2 regions of the Mesorhizobium sp. P2_D6 genome follow, and region 1 is predicted to be linked to the other one. Evidence: predicted binding sites of a transcription regulator. Region 1 holds the regulator's gene; the other holds the start of a gene.
The links. Region 1 encodes LexA, which represses DNA repair genes until DNA is damaged. Its sites were predicted from a motif close to TGTTCNNNNTGTGTTCNG; they were not measured.
Positions count from the first base shown of each region.

Region 1 (7,901 bases):
GCTCGGTCGTCCAGGGCACGTTCGGCCCGGTGCTTTTGCGCGTCACCGAGATCAAGCCGGAAGTGGTGAAGCCGCTGGCCGAAGTGTCTGACCAGATCCGCAAGGATCTGGCACTGGGCGAAGCAAGCCGCATCCTGCTCGACGTGCACGACAATTACGAAGACACCCGCGCCGCCGGCAGCACGCTCGCCGAAGCCGCCGCCAAACTGAAGCTCAAGGACGTCACCGTCGAGGCCATCGACCGCACCGGCCTCAAGCCGGACGGGACCATCATCAAAGACCTGCCGGCATCGCCTGACCTGATCAAGGCGGTGTTCGAGGCTGAGCCCAACACCGAGAATGAAGCCCTGACCACGACCAACAATGGCTTCGTATTCTACGAGCTGACATCGATCACGCCGGCTCGCGACCGCACGCTGGACGAGGTTCGCCAGAGGGTGGTGGCCGACTGGACGACCGAGGAAACGACCAAGCGGCTGACCGCGAAGGCAGACGAACTCGACAAACGCCTCAAGGCCGGCACCACACTCGATGTCATCGCCCGCGAACTGAAGCTCGAAAAGCAGACCAAGCGCGGCGTGAAGCGCGAGGCCGACGACGTCGATTTCGGCAAGGACGGCGCTGCAGCGATGTTCGGCGTCGGCGAAGGCGGCACAGGGCTGATCCCCTCGCCCACCGGCGAAGGCCAGATTCTGTTCAAGGTGGCCGAAGTGTTCGAGCCGGCCGGAGCCGACGCCAGTTCGGTTCCCGACGACGCGCAGAAATCCTTCACGCAAGGCATGTCCGACGATCTGCTCGACCAGTTGGTGGCGCAATTGCAGACGCAATACGCCGTCAGCATCGACCAGGCCGCCGTTGCACAAGCCGTAGCCCAATGAACGTTTTGGCCCTATGAGCGCCCTCAAGATCCATATCGCCAAGGTCGCCACCGGGACCGCGCTTACCTTCGAGGAAGCGCGCGAAGCCTTCGACATCATCATGTCGGGCGACGCGACGCCGGGCCAGATCGGCGGCTTCCTGATGGCGCTGCGCGTGCGCGGCGAGACGGTGAGCGAGATCTCCGGCGCCGTTGCCACCATGCGCGCCAAGATGCTGCGCGTCGAAGCGCCTGAAGGCGCCATCGACATCGTCGGCACCGGCGGCGACAACTCCCATTCGGTCAACATCTCGACGGCTTCGGCCTTCGTCATCGCCGGTTGCGGCGTGCCGGTGGCAAAGCATGGCAATCGCGGCCTGTCGTCGCTGACGGGCGCCGCCGACGTGCTGGTTGCGCTCGGCGTCAAGATCGATATCCCGCCGGAGACGATCGGCCGCTGCATCCATGAGGCCGGCGTCGGCTTCATGTTCGCGCCGGCGCATCATCCGGCGATGAAGCATGTCGGCCCGACCCGCGTCGAGCTCGGCACCCGCACCATCTTCAACCTGCTTGGCCCGCTGTCCAATCCGGCCAGCGTCAGCCGCCAGATGGTCGGCGTTTTCCTGCCGGAATGGATCGTGCCGGTGGCCGAGACGTTGAAAGCGCTGGGCACAGACCACGCCTGGGTCGTCCATGGCGACGGCTATGACGAGATCACCACCACTGGCGAGACGCAAGTTGCGGAACTGGCCGGCGGCGAGATCCGCCATTTTACGCTCTCCCCCGAAGCGGTCGGTTTGCAGCGCCACACCAAGGACGAGTTGCGCGGCGGCGACGCCGCCTACAACGCCAAGGCGTTGCGCGACATGCTGGGCGGCGCTGCCGGCGCCTATCGCGACACGGTGCTGATGAATGCCGGCGCCGGCATGGTGGTGGCGGGCAAGGCGACAACGCTGGCCGACGGCATGGCGGCGGCGGCACAAGCCATCGACAGCGGCCGGGCGCTCGGCGTGCTCGACAGGCTGGTCGAGATTTCGAACGGATAGAGCCGTGGCTGACATTCTGCGCAAGATCGAGGCCTACAAGCGTGACGAGATCGCGGCTGCGAAAGCGCGGATCCCGCTGGCCGAGATCAAGGCGCGGGCCAAGGACGCGGACGCGCCGCGCGGCTTTCTCAGGGCGCTCGAGGCGAAGCGTAGGTCGGGCAACTTTGCCCTGATCGCCGAAATCAAGAAGGCGAGCCCTTCCAAAGGGTTGATCCGCGCCGATTTCGACCCGCCGGCGCTGGCGCAAGCCTATCAGAAAGGCGGCGCTGCCTGTCTTTCGGTGCTGACCGATGCGCCGTCCTTCCAGGGCGCGCCGGAATTTCTCACCAACGCGCGCAAGGCGGTGTCGCTGCCGGCGCTGCGCAAGGATTTCCTGTTCGATCCCTACCAGGTCTACGAGGCACGCGCCTGGGGCGCCGACGCCATCTTGATCATCATGGCCAGCGTCGATGATGCGCTGGCAAGCGAACTGGAAGCGACCGCATTCGAACTCGGCATGGATGCGCTGATCGAGGTGCATGACGAGGCCGAGACGCAGCGCGCGGTAAAACTGTCATCGCAGCTGATCGGCATCAACAACCGCAACCTCAGGACATTCGAGACCAGTCTCGAAACTTCGGAGCGTCTGGCGTCGATGGTGCCGGGAGGCCGCTTGTTGGTCAGCGAGAGCGGCATTTTCAGCCACGACGACTGCCTCAGGATGCAAAAGACCGGCATCGAAACCTTCCTCGTCGGCGAAAGCCTGATGCGGCAAGAGGATGTCGCGGCGGCAACGCGCCTGCTTTTGACAGGCAAGGCGACGGCAGAGGCCATCTGACGATGACAGCCGCCCTCACCCATCTCGGCGCCAAGGGCGAGGCCAACATGGTCGATGTCGGCGACAAGGAGGAGACGACGCGCACGGCAATCGCGGAGGGCTTTGTCTCGATGCGGCCTGAAACCCTGAAGATGATCCTCGATGGCGACGCCAAGAAGGGCGATGTGCTGGGCACAGCGCGCATCGCCGGCATCATGGCGGCCAAGAAGACGCATGAGCTGATCCCGCTCTGCCATCCGCTGCTGTTGACCAAGGTGTCGGTCGACATCGAGCCGGACCCCGCTTTGCCCGGCCTCAGGGTCACCGCGCTCGCCCGCGTCACCGGCAAGACCGGGGTCGAGATGGAGGCGCTGACCGCGGCATCCGTGGCCTGCCTGACCATATACGACATGGCCAAGGCGGCCGACCGCGCCATGGTGATTTCCGGCATAAGGCTGGTGGAAAAGACCGGCGGCAAGTCCGGCGACTACAAGGCGGGTTCGTAAATGGCGCTGGTTCCGGTCGCCGAGGCGCTTCAACGCCTCCTCGACGGCGCTGCGGCGCTACCGGGTGAAAGCATCGCGCTGGCCGATGCGGCCGGCCGGGTGCTGGCGGAGCCTGTCGTGGCGCTACGCACCCAGCCGCCCTTCAACGCCTCAGCCATGGACGGCTATGCCGCGCGGGCGCAGGATGTGGCATCCGCCCCGACGCGGCTTTCGGTGATCGGCATGGCGCCGGCCGGCCGCGGCTTTGCCGGCTCAGTCGGCAGGGCGGAGGCTGTCCGCATTTTTACCGGCGCGCCGCTGCCCGAAGGTGCCGACACGATCGTCATCCAGGAGAATGTCCGCGACCTTGGCAATGGCCATATCGAGGTCACCGAGCCGACCGCAAAAGACTGTAATATCCGCCGTCGTGGATTGGATTTCTCGCAAGGCGACCTGCTCCTGCAACAAGGTCGCGTGCTCGATCCGGCCGCATTGTCGCTTGCGGCGTCGGCCAATCATCCACTGCTCAACGTCGTGCGCCGGCCGCTGGTCGCCATCATCGCCACCGGCGACGAGTTGCTGCCGCCGGGGCGTGACCCCGGTCCGGATCAGATCATCTCCTCCAACGCTTACGGCGTCGCGGCCGCCGCGCAGTCTGTCGGCGCCGAAGCGCTTGATCTCGGCATCGCGGCAGATCGCAAGGCCGACATAGCGGCGCTGGTGCGCAAGGCGGTCGCGGCAAAGGCCGACGTCATCGTCACGCTCGGCGGCGCCTCGGTTGGCGACCACGACCTCGTGCACGACGTGCTGACCGGCGAAGGCATGAAGCTCGATTTCTGGAAGCTCGCCATGCGCCCGGGCAAGCCGCTGATGTTCGGGCGTCTCGGCGACATCAGGTGCATCGGCCTGCCCGGCAATCCCGTGGCGAGCCTGGTCTGTTCGCAGCTGTTCTTGAAGCCGCTTTTGGCGCAGCTCGGCGGCCGCACGTACCGGCAGGACATCCGCCCGGCGCAGCTTGGCGCCGCGATGGCGGCCAATGATCTGAGGCAAGACTATGTGCGCGCCGTGGTGAGCGAAGAAACCGGCGCACGGGTGGCGACGCCGTTCGGCATCCAGGATTCCTCGATGCTGAGAATGCTGGCCGACGCCAACGGCTTGATCGTGCGCGAGCCCTTCGCTCCGGCCGCCGCCGCGGGTGCCGCCTGCAGCGTCCTGATGTTACGCTGAACAAAACGTCAACACATTCATTAAACTTTAAAAGGTTGCGGAACACAACTGGAACAGATAGTGTTTGTTCTGGGTTTGTTTTTTCCGATTCTGGTTTCAGAACCCGTGGGGGCCGCGATGCTGACGCGTAAACAACATGAACTTCTGATGTTCATCCATGAACGCCTGAAGGAGAGCGGAATCCCGCCGTCTTTCGACGAGATGAAGGAGGCGCTCGACCTCGCGTCCAAGTCCGGCATTCACCGCCTGATCACGGCGCTTGAGGAGCGTGGCTTCATTCGCCGGTTGCCGAACCGGGCGCGCGCGCTCGAGGTGCTGCGGCTGCCCGACTCGATCGCACCCGGCCTCAATGCGGCGAAGAAGTTTTCGCCAAGCATCATCCAGGGCAGTCTCGGCCAAGGCGGTCAGGGCCAAGGCGGTCTCGGCCGCCAGATCAAGCCGGCCTCCTCGTCTCGTTCGATGTCGGCCGGCAATGACGACGCCGTTTCCGCGGTGTCGATCCCGGTGATGGGCCGCATCGCCGCCGGTGTGCCGATCGACGCAATCCAGCACCAGACGCATTCGATCTCGGTGCCGCCGGACATGATCATGGGCGGCGAACACTATGCGCTCGAGGTCAAGGGTGACTCGATGATCGAGGCCGGCATTTTCGACGGCGATACGGTGATCATCCGCAATGCCGATACGGCGAGCCCCGGCGAGATCGTGGTGGCGCTGGTCGATGAAGAGGAAGCGACGTTGAAGCGCTTCCGCCGCAAGGGCGCCTCGATCGCGCTGGAAGCCGCCAACCCGGCCTACGAAACCCGCATCTTCGGGCCGGACAGGGTCAAGGTGCAGGGCAAGCTGGTCGGCCTGATCCGGCGCTACTGAGCCGGCTTACTTTTCGAGCCGCTTGTAAGGCGGCAGACCGCGTGCTTCGCGTGAGAAGCGGCGTTGCTCGTGCCAGGGACGATAGGGCTTGTCGACGGCGAAACGGATCATTGGCGCTGTCGCGGCCGATTGTGGGTCGAAGAAGACGGCGGCACTGCCATCGCGGGCAAGTTGCTTCTTGGTCACGACCAGCACCAGCGGGTCGCGGCACGGATTGTAGGCGGTGGCGTCGTCGATGACGATCAGGCTCGCGAAAGCGCAGGCTGGCCGCGCTGTGTTGCGGTCTTTTGCCAGCGCGATGATGGCTCCGGCCGGATGCCGGGCAATGCAGAGATTGCCTGTGCAATAGAAGGGCGAGCCTGGCGGCAGGTCGAGCGGGTCTAGATCGAACCGCGTGTCCGTTGCCTCGAAAATCTCAGGCGGGATAATGGTTTCGGCTCTCAATGCCCGTTTCCAATTATCGGTGGTGAATTCGTTCCAGCGTTCCCGGTTGAGCGCGAGTTCGCCGCCGCCGATCGGCAATGCCACCAGATGCGCATCTTCCGAGATAAGCAGATCGGGCGTGCGCACCTGTGGCACAGTCAACAGGCCGGCCAGCGCGAAAGGCACGGCCGCCAGCCTCAGCCACGTGGTGGCCATGGTGGCGATGACGAGGGCGACCGCCACCAGCAGCACCGAGCGGATAGAGATCAGGCCGACGGCATCGACCGGCGAACGTTCGGAAATCCAGGCGGAGATGGCGATCATCGCCGCCAGGCCCTTGCCCATCACATAAAGGAACGGTCCATCGGCGCCGAACGGCATCGCCAGCGCGCTGAGCACGGCGAAGGGCATGACGATCAACGACACAATCGGCATCACGGCCAGATTTGCGAGCAGGCTGAGTGGCGACACGCGCTGGAAATGCCAGATGGCGAATAGCGCGGTGGCACTTCCGGCAATGATCGAGGTCATGGCGAGGCCGCCCATGGCCAGCAGGAATCTTCGCGACAGAAAGCCGACGAACGAGCGCCTTGCGGGCGGCGTTCTCACCTTGTCGGCACGGTAGTCGGCCCAGCCGGCATAGGCGCCGACAAGGGCGGCGGTGGCCGCAAACGACATCTGGAAACTCGGGCCGACAACCTCATGCGGCGACACAAGGATGACGGCGATGGCCGAGATCGCCAGATTGCGCATGGTCAGCGCTGCGCGATCAAACAGCACCGCGACAAGCATGACCGCCAGCATGATGAAGCTGCGCTCGGCGGCAACCACGATGCCTGAAATGACGAGATAGGCGGCGATGGAAACAAGTGCCGCTGCGGCGGCATATTTCTTGACAGGCCGGCGCGAGGAGAAATCGGGAAACAGCGCGAAGGCGCCGCGCAACAATGCCATGATGGTGCCGGCGACCAGCGCCATGTGCAGGCCGGAAATGGAGATGATGTGGTAGATGCCAGTGCGCCGCATAGCCTCGTTGACCTCGTCCGGAATGCCGGCGCGCACGCCGACTATGAGCGCCGCGGCAATCTCGCCTTCGGCGCCGCCGATTTTGCCCCTGATATGGTCGGCAATGTTTTCGCGCGCATTCTCGATTGCCGAAGAGAGCCGTGCGGTCAGCGGCGGCGGGCCCTGCGAAGCAATGGTTTTCGGATTGCCGAGAAAGAAGCCGCTGCCGCCGATACCGGCGAAATAGCTGTCGAAGGAGAAATCGTAGCTCTCCGGTCGCACCGGACCCGTCGGCGGCAACAGCCTGGCATAGCCGGCGATGAGGGAGCCGGCGGTCATATCGGCCGGAATCCCACGCGCCGAGAGCCTGACCCGCTCCGGCGCGTAGCGCAGCTTGGGGTGAGCGGTGGAAATAATGTCGAGCGTCAGCCTGACGCGGCCGTTTTCCATCTCCTCAAGGCTGACGACGCGTCCGGTCAGCCGTGTCTGGATCTCGGAGCCCAGCATTTGCGTTCCGGCGCGCCAGGTCTCGACCTTGGCGGCGACGACGCCGAGCGCGCACAGCATCGCGGCCACGCAGAGCAGATGCGTCTTCGGCCAGGACCGCGCGACGGCTGCGCAACAGGCCATGAGCAGCACAATCGCGATTGGTTGGGCAAAGCCCGGCTCGCTGGCCAGCGAGAAATAAATGATGACGCCGGCCGCCAGGAAAACCGGCACAAGCAGGAAGGCGACGCCGCGGTCGAGTTCGGTGCCGGCGGCCACGGCAAGGCTGCGACGGATTGCTGGCCATGTCGAACGGCGCAGCAGCCTACGCAAACGGATGGCGGATCCGGGCACAGCGACCGGCACCGACGCAGTGTCATTCGGAGACAAAGGCCGGAGGCCAGGTCGCGTCTCGGGCAGCGCGACGGGCATCGGCTCGGCGTTGGGACTATCGGCAAACAAGGAGCGTTCGTTGACGCTTGTCGCAGCGCCCTCGCCTTGATCCTCGCCCCGGCCACGTCCAGCCATCGGGTCTGCCCCTTGCGCCCCAGACCCCCTATGCTACATGAACGCGCAAAGCGCGAAAGTCCGCGCGATCACGCCCCCCGTTTTCTAGCCTTGCCCGAGAATTGCAATGTCCAACAAAATTGCCATGTCCAACAGGGTGGTCACCCGTTTTGCCCCCTCGCCCACCGGCTACCTGCATA
Region 1 is NZ_JBFUEG010000003.1:126,163-134,063, forward strand. It holds gene AC1D1L_RS06960 (peptidyl-prolyl cis-trans isomerase) at 1-878, shown strand, start outside; gene trpD (anthranilate phosphoribosyltransferase) at 892-1,902, shown strand; gene trpC (indole-3-glycerol phosphate synthase TrpC) at 1,907-2,719, shown strand; gene moaC (cyclic pyranopterin monophosphate synthase MoaC) at 2,722-3,204, shown strand; gene AC1D1L_RS06980 (molybdopterin molybdotransferase MoeA) at 3,205-4,410, shown strand; gene lexA (transcriptional repressor LexA) at 4,528-5,280, shown strand; gene AC1D1L_RS06990 (ComEC/Rec2 family competence protein) at 5,287-7,722, opposite strand; gene gltX (glutamate--tRNA ligase) at 7,847-7,901, shown strand, end outside.

Region 2 (7,901 bases), on a different contig from region 1:
CCACATGTTGGGTGAGTTGTGGGTGTAGGTCTGGCCCACCGCCAGCGGTGTCGTCTGGTCCGGATTACCGGAATCCCAGTTCCATACAAGCGCGCCGGTGTCGACATCGAAGGCGCGGATGACGCCGGACGGTTCCTCGGTCGAATAATTGTCGTTGACCGCGCCGCCGACGATGATCTTGCCGCCTGATATCAGCGGCGCCGATGTCGAATAGTAGTAGCCCGACTTCGGGTACGGCATGTTGGTCAACAGGTTCAGCGTGCCGGCTTCGGCAAAGGACGGGCAGACCTGGCCATTGGCGGCATCAAGCGCGATCAGCCGCGCGTCCGAGGTCGGCAGATAGACGCGTGTCGCGCAGGGCTGGCCTGCGGCGATCTTGGCATCGGCGTAATAGGACACGCCACGGCAGGTCTGGTGCTGGCGGTCCTTGTCGAGCTTGATCTTGGGGTCGAAGCGCCATTTCTCCTTGCCGGTCGCGGCATCGATGGCGATGGCGAAATTGTGCGGCGTGCAGATGTAGAGCGTGTCGCCCACCTTGAGCGGCGTTACCTGATAGGTGGTTTCGCCGATGTCATCCGGACCCTTGACGTCACCGGTCTGGTAGGTCCAGGCCGGCTGCAATTTGGCGACATTGTCCGGCGTGATCTGGTCGAGCGGCGAATAGCGCTGACCATAGGGCGTGCGGCCGTAGAAGTGCCACTCGCCTGGAGGCACGTTGCCGCCGAGATCCGCGGCCGGCGTTACCTTGTCGGCGCTGAGCTCGCCGGCGATGTCCTTGGGATCGGCGGTCATCGAATAGCCGGCCACTGCGAGCGATGCGAGCACGGCCAGGATGAGCGGCGCACGCGCGTCGGGGCCGGTGAGGCCCTGCCTTGCCCACGGCGTCAGCAACCACAGCGCCAGAAGCACGATGACGCCGCCGCGCGGGCCGAGTTCCCACCAGTCGAAGCCGATTTCCCACACCGCCCAGGCAAGCGTGCAGAGCACGATCGCAGCGTAGAGCCACAGCGCCGTCGACTTGCGCCGGAAGAACAGCCAGGCGGTTATCAGGAAGGCGAGACCGGCGATGACATAATACCAGCTGCCGCCCAGCATCACGAGCCGGACGCCGCCGCCGCCAAGTGCCAGGCCGATGAGGAACAGTATGAGGGAGGTGATGACCACAGCCAAGACGATACTCCTTCGACTGTTGCGCTTTGCGGCGCCTCTCAGGCAGCCGTCCCTGCCCTGTCGCCAGCTTTCTCCCGCAGGCCGCGTGTGTCAAGCTTGGCCTGCCAGCATAGGGTGAGAACAAGGAGGTCCCTTTTACCGCCTTTCGCGACGGCTTAGCGGTGCAGCACATCCATGAGATTTTGACCGGTCGCGCGCTGGACATGCGCAACGACCATATCGGTCGGCACCTGGGCGATCGGATCGCCCCTGGCGGCCTCTATGTCTGCGATCTTCATTCCAGCACTCGACCTCTTCCACCATGATCCATGGCGCGGCGCGGGATGCCGTCTATGTCGCCGACAAGGTCGGCGAGCGTATGCGGGCAGCAGCCAGGTAGGCCGGGCGAAAGGTTTTGCACAGGCTGTCGGGCGCTGGGGCGATAATATTCGCACGGCGCGCGGGAATCTGGCTTCCAAACCAGAACAAAACGTAGACACTGCTGGTCTTTCGCTCCCGAATCACTACATTCGGGGACGATGTCCGGCTTTTCGGAAGACATGCCTTTCTTTGACGAACCGAATGCGCGGCCCGCGGGCCCGTCGGGGATCGCCGCGCGCGCCATGGCGGCCCGCAGCGGCCGCAACGATGCGCCCGATTATCTCAGCGGCCTCAACCCCGAGCAGCGGCTGGCGGTGGAAACCACCGAAGGCCCGGTCCTGGTGCTGGCCGGCGCCGGCACCGGCAAGACCCGCGTCTTGACCACCCGCATTGCCCACATCCTCGCCACCGGCCGAGCCTTCCCCTCGCAGATCCTGGCGGTGACTTTCACCAACAAGGCCGCGCGCGAGATGAAGCAGCGCATCGGCATTCTGATCGGTGAAGGCAATGTCGAGGGCATGCCGTGGCTCGGCACCTTCCACTCGATCGGCGTGAAGCTGCTGCGCCGCCACGCCGAGCTCGCGGGGCTCAAATCCGATTTCACCATTCTCGACACCGACGATGTCGTGCGGCTGATCAAGCAGCTGATCCAGGCCGAAGGGCTGGACGACAAGCGCTGGCCGGCCAAGCAGTTCGCGCAGATGATCGACGGCTGGAAGAACAAGGGCCAAGGCCCCGCCGATATCGCCGAGGGCGACGCCCGCAGCTTTGCCAACGGCAAGGGCCGCGAGCTCTACAAGGCCTATCAGGAGCGGCTGCAGACGCTCAACGCCTGCGACTTCGGCGACCTGCTCTGCCATCCGATCCGGATCTTCCGCGCCAATCCGGACGTACTGAAGGACTACCACAAGCGCTTCAAATACATCCTCGTCGACGAATACCAGGACACCAACACCGCGCAATACATGTGGCTGCGGCTCTTGGCGCAAAGGCCGCAATCCTCCCCCCTCGAGGGGGAGGTGCCCGCGAAGCGGGCGGAGGGGGTCGCCGCAGAAGGCACCACCAGGCCGTCGAGCGCTGCCGCACGGACCCCACCCGACCGGGCTTCGCCCGGCCACCCTCCCCTCAAGGGGGAGGGATCCCAGCGCGCCACCGTGAATATCTGCTGCGTCGGCGACGATGACCAGTCCATCTATGGCTGGCGCGGCGCCGAGGTCGACAACATCCTGCGCTTCGACAAGGATTTTCCGGGCGCCACCATCATCAGGCTGGAGCGCAATTACCGTTCGACCGCGCACATTCTCGGCACCGCCTCGCACCTGATCGCCCACAATGAGGGCCGCTTCGGCAAGACGCTGTTCACCGAAAAGGTCGCCGAGGACGACGAGAAGGTGCATGTCCATGCCGCCTGGGATTCCGAGGAGGAGGCACGCGCCGTCGGCGAGACCATCGAAACCTACCAGCGCGCCAAGCACAATCTCAACGACATGGCCATTCTTGTCCGCGCCTCGTTCCAGATGCGCGCCTTCGAAGACCGCTTCATCACCCTCGGCCTCAATTACCGCGTCATCGGCGGTCCGCGCTTCTACGAGCGCATGGAAATCCGCGATGCGCTGGCCTTCTTCCGCGTCGTCGCCAATGGCGGCGACGACCTCGCTTTCGAGCGCATCGTCAATGTGCCGAAGCGCGGTCTCGGCGAAGCCACCATCCGCCAGATTCACGACACGGCGCGAGCATTGCGCATCCCGATGCTGGAAGCGGCCGGCAACCTCGCCGAAAGCGACGAGCTGAAGCCGAAGCCGCGCGCCGCCTTGCGCGAAGTCGCGGCCAATTTCGAGCGCTGGCAGAAGGCGCTTGAAACCACGCCGCACACCGAACTCGCCGAGACCATTCTGGAGGAGAGCGGCTACACCGACATGTGGAAGAACGACCGCTCGGCCGAAGCGCCGGGCCGGCTGGAAAATTTGAAGGAACTGATCCGTTCCATGGAGGAGTACGAGTCGCTGCGCTCCTTCCTCGAACATGTCGCGCTTGTCATGGATGCCGAGCAGAATGCCGGGCTCGATGCCGTGAGCATCATGACGCTGCATTCGGCCAAGGGCCTCGAGTTCGAGACCGTCTTCCTGCCCGGCTGGGAGGAAGGCCTGTTCCCGCATCAGCGCGCGCTCGACGAAGGTGGCCGTTCCGGACTGGAGGAAGAGCGCCGGCTCGCCTATGTCGGCCTGACGCGGGCCAAGAAGAACCTGCATATCTGGTTCGTCTCCAACCGCCAGATCCACGGCCTGTGGCAGTCGACCATCCCGTCGCGTTTCCTCGAAGAGTTGCCGAACGCCCATGTCGAGGTCGCCGAAAGCGGCAACTCCTATGGCGGCTACGGCAATTCCTATGGCGGCGGCTCGTTTGCTTCCGGTCGTGGCGGCCGCCAGAACCCCTATGGCGCCTCACGTTTCGACAATGTCGGCGCGGAAAAATCCGGCGCCTTCTCCAACACCTATGCGACGCCGGGCTGGCAGCGCGCGCAGGCCAACCGCACCGAGGCGACCGACCGCAACTGGGGCTCGCGCTCCGGCCACCAGGTCGAGCGCATCGGCTATGGCGAGACCGACTCCGGCTACGGCGCCGGCCGCACCTCGGTCAAGGGCCGCACCATCGACGGCGAACTGGTCGCCAAATCCGTCGCCGACACGCCGTCCCCCTTCAGCGTCGGCGACCGCGTCTTCCACCAGAAATTCGGCAACGGCAACATATCCGCCATCGAAGGCAACAAGCTGACCATCGACTTCGACAAGGCCGGCCAAAAGCGCGTGCTGGATGGGTTCGTCGCGGCGGTGTGAGTAGCCGGAATTACCGACCGCTCACCTGTACCTCGCCTGGTTCCACTTATGGCCCAGCAGCGACAGGATGATGATCAGGCCGTTGAAGAACTGCACATAGAAGCCGCTCAGCCCCGCCGCCACCACGCCGGTCTGGATGAAGGCGACGGTGACCGCGCCGATCGCTCCGCCGGCGACCGTGCCGATGCCGCCCCAGGTCGGCGTGCCGCCGACGAACACCGAGGCCAGAACCGGCAAGAGATAGCCGTCGCCCGCCGTTGGCCACCAGGTGAAGTTGATCATCACCGAAAACGTGCCGGCGATCGCAGCGCCGATGCCGACGAAGACGAACACCTTCACCCGCACACGCTTGACGTCGATGCCCATCTGCTGGGCGCTGTCGGGATTGTCGCCGACCACCCTGACCTGCGCGCCGAAGCGGTGGCGGTTGTAGAGCATCGCTGACAAAACGACGAAGGCGAGCGCCCAGAAGATCTGCACCGGGATACCCCACACCTGGCTGGAGAAGATCTTGTAGGCCCAGCTGTCGGCAAGGCCGGTCAGCGCCGTCGACTTGCCTTCGTTGATGATCTGGATCAGGCCGCGCAGCAGAAAGTTCATGCCGAGCGTGGCGATCAGCGACGACAGCCCGCCATAGACCACCAGCGATCCCACGAGGAAGCCGAGCAGCGTCCCGGTGACGATTGCTGCCGCAATGCCGAGGAACGGATCATAGCCGGCCTGCACCACCAGCGCGAACACCCAGGAGGCAAAGCCCATCGTTGCCGGAAACGACAGGTCGATCTCGCCGCAGGTGACGACGAAGACCAGCGGCACCACCACGAACAGCGCGACCGGCAGCGTCGTCAGCACCGAACTGTAGAGATACCAGGTCGTGAACACGGTCGGGTTGGCGACCAGGAACACCGCCATCATGACGATGAACACGGCAAGCGTGCCGAGAGCGGCGCGATTATCGATGACGAAGCCGCGCAGCCAGTGATCGGACGGGTGTTTCCACTCAGGTCGCGCTGCCTCCCCGCCCAGCGGGCTCTGCAGATCGGGTTCCATGGTCTTGCTCATCGCATTGCCCTCTCCGCGTCGCCGGCATCGTGCAAGCCAGCCAATCCGCCGGGATGCGCGACGTCTTCCATGAAATTGATGAGATCCTCGGCCGACTTGACCTCGGCGCGGTCGGCGGTCAGTGCCACCTTGCCGCGGTCCAACACCACGAAGCGGTCGGCAATGTCGAAGACATGGTGGATGTTGTGGCCGATGAACAGGATCGAGCGGCCGCTCGCCCGCACCTGGCGCACGAAGTGGAACACCTTGGCGGTCTCGGTCAGCGACAGCGCCGTGGTCGGCTCGTCGAGGATGATAAGCTCCGCCTGCTTGTAGATGGCGCGCGCGATCGCCACGCCCTGGCGTTCGCCGCCCGAGAGCTGGCCGACGATCGAATGCGGCGTGAACACCTTTGAGGTGAAGCCGATCTCGCGCATCAGCCGGCTCGCCTCCTCGATCTCCTTGTTAACCCTCAGAAAGCCCATGAAGCCGGTGAGTTCGCGGCCCATGAAGATGTTGCGCACGATGGTCTGCTGCACCGCCAGCGCCCGGTCCTGGAACACCGTTTCGATGCCGGCGTCGCGCGAGCGCGCCGCACTCCAGCCGGTGACCGGCTTGCCGCGCACCAGGATCTCGCCGCTGGTCGGCTTGACGACGCCCGACAGGATCTTGATCAGCGTCGACTTGCCGGCGCCATTGTCGCCGATGAGGCCAACCACCTCGCCGCGGTCGACGGAGAGATTGACCCCGCCCAGCGCATAGACCTGGCCGTAGGATTTGCTGATGTCGCGCAGTTCGATGATGCGTTCGGCCATGGCGATCCTCGCGTTCATTGTCGCTTATTGGCATTCTCGCCAGCGGTCCTGCCGGCTGGGCTCAGGCCCAGCCGACAGCTTGGGAGGTCAGCGCAGCGCCTGCTTGGCGAGCTCGGCGACGATCTCGTAATTCTGCGGCGTGACGAAGCCGGCGCCCGTGTCGACATTCATCGGCGCCAGGCCCAGCACCACCTGCTGGCACAGGCTGAGGATCGGCAGGTAGCCCTGCAGGAACGGCTGCTGGTCGGCCGTCAGCTGCACCCAGCCGCCCTTGAACGCCTCGACGATCTGCGGGCTGGTGTCGAAGCCGAAATTGAAGATGTCGCCGGGCTTGCGGCCTGCCGCCTGCATGTAGGTGGCGACATTGCCGAGCATCTGGCCGCCGGGATAGCCGACCGCCTTGACGTCAGGATTGTTGAGCAGCGCTGCCGTGATCACCGGGATCGCCAGATTGGGGTCGGACGCCCATTCGCCGCTCGGCGGCGACGACAGCTGGATGACCTCGACGCCGGCCTCCTTGAGCGCGGCCACCGTGCCGCGCTCGCGCGCGCCGCGGGCCTCGTTCTCGAACGGGCCGATCATGATCGCCTTGTCGCCGGACTTGAGCTTGCCCAGCTTGAACGCTTCGGCGCCGAGCGCGCGGCCCTGCTGCTCCTGCTGGGCGCCGACATAGCCGCCGCCGAACGCTTCCACCACCTTCGGCACCGGCACGTTCTGGTACATCATCTTGATGCCGTCCTTATGCGCCTGCTCGGCCAGCGGCATTATCGCGGCGTCGCCCGGATGGCCCATCATGGCGATGCCGTTTGGCTTCACGGCGACGGCCTCGCGCAATTGCTGCACCATCTTCTCGACGTCCCACTGCGAGAAGATGTAGTCGACCTTCGGCCCGAGATCGGCCGCCGCCTGCTTGGCGCCATTATAGACGATGGTGCCGAAAGCGTCGCCCTCGGCGCCGCCGACGAAGAAGCGGATGTGGACATCCTTGCACCACTGGGCGTCAAGCGCCCGCGCCGGCAAGGTGGAGATGGCGGCGCAGAGCGCGGTGGCGGCGGCCACGACGGTCGAGCGCAGAAGTGTCGTTCTCATTGCGATGCTCATGCACGTTCCTCCCTTTTGTCCTCGGTGAGCCGAGGGGTTTTCGACATTCGCTTGTCAGTAGTGCTTGGCAAACTGTTCAGGCCGGCTCCTCCCGCCGGCCGCTCCGTCACACCGGGTTCGGCAGATAGGTCGCACCTCCCCGGCATTGCTTGAGATAGTCGAGCGCGCGCACCTGGCCGGTGATCTCGAGATCGCCGCGATAGACCGGATCGTGCCAGCCCTCGATGTCGATGGCGCCCTTGTAGCCGGCCAGCCGCAATTCGCTGATCACCCGCGTCCAGTCGCTGTCGCCGAAGCCGGGTGTGCGCATCTGCACGAAAGGCAGCCGGCCGAACACGCCGTGCTCGCGGAGCACATCCCAGCGCACTGTCGCGTCCTTGCCATGGACATGGAAGATGCGCGGCGCCCATTTGCGGATCTGCGGCATCGGATCGATCAGGTAGACGAGCTGATGGCAGGGCTCCCATTCCAGCCCGAGATTGTCGTCGGGCAATTCGTTGAACATCAGCTCCCAGGCATCGGGATTGTGGGCGATGTTCCAGTCGCCGGCCGCCCAGTTGCCGTCCATGGCGCAATTTTC
Region 2 is NZ_JBFUEG010000008.1:49,450-57,350, forward strand. It holds gene AC1D1L_RS18235 (glucose/quinate/shikimate family membrane-bound PQQ-dependent dehydrogenase) at 1-1,170, opposite strand, end outside; gene AC1D1L_RS18240 (hypothetical protein) at 1,326-1,448, opposite strand; gene AC1D1L_RS18245 (ATP-dependent helicase) at 1,689-4,364, shown strand; gene AC1D1L_RS18250 (ABC transporter permease) at 4,386-5,426, opposite strand; gene AC1D1L_RS18255 (ATP-binding cassette domain-containing protein) at 5,423-6,220, opposite strand; gene AC1D1L_RS18260 (substrate-binding domain-containing protein) at 6,308-7,321, opposite strand; gene AC1D1L_RS18265 (sugar phosphate isomerase/epimerase family protein) at 7,428-7,901, opposite strand, start outside.
Region 2: AC1D1L_RS18245 (ATP-dependent helicase) is a predicted target of LexA. The motif match lies at 1,631-1,648, and genes of this name have one in related genera.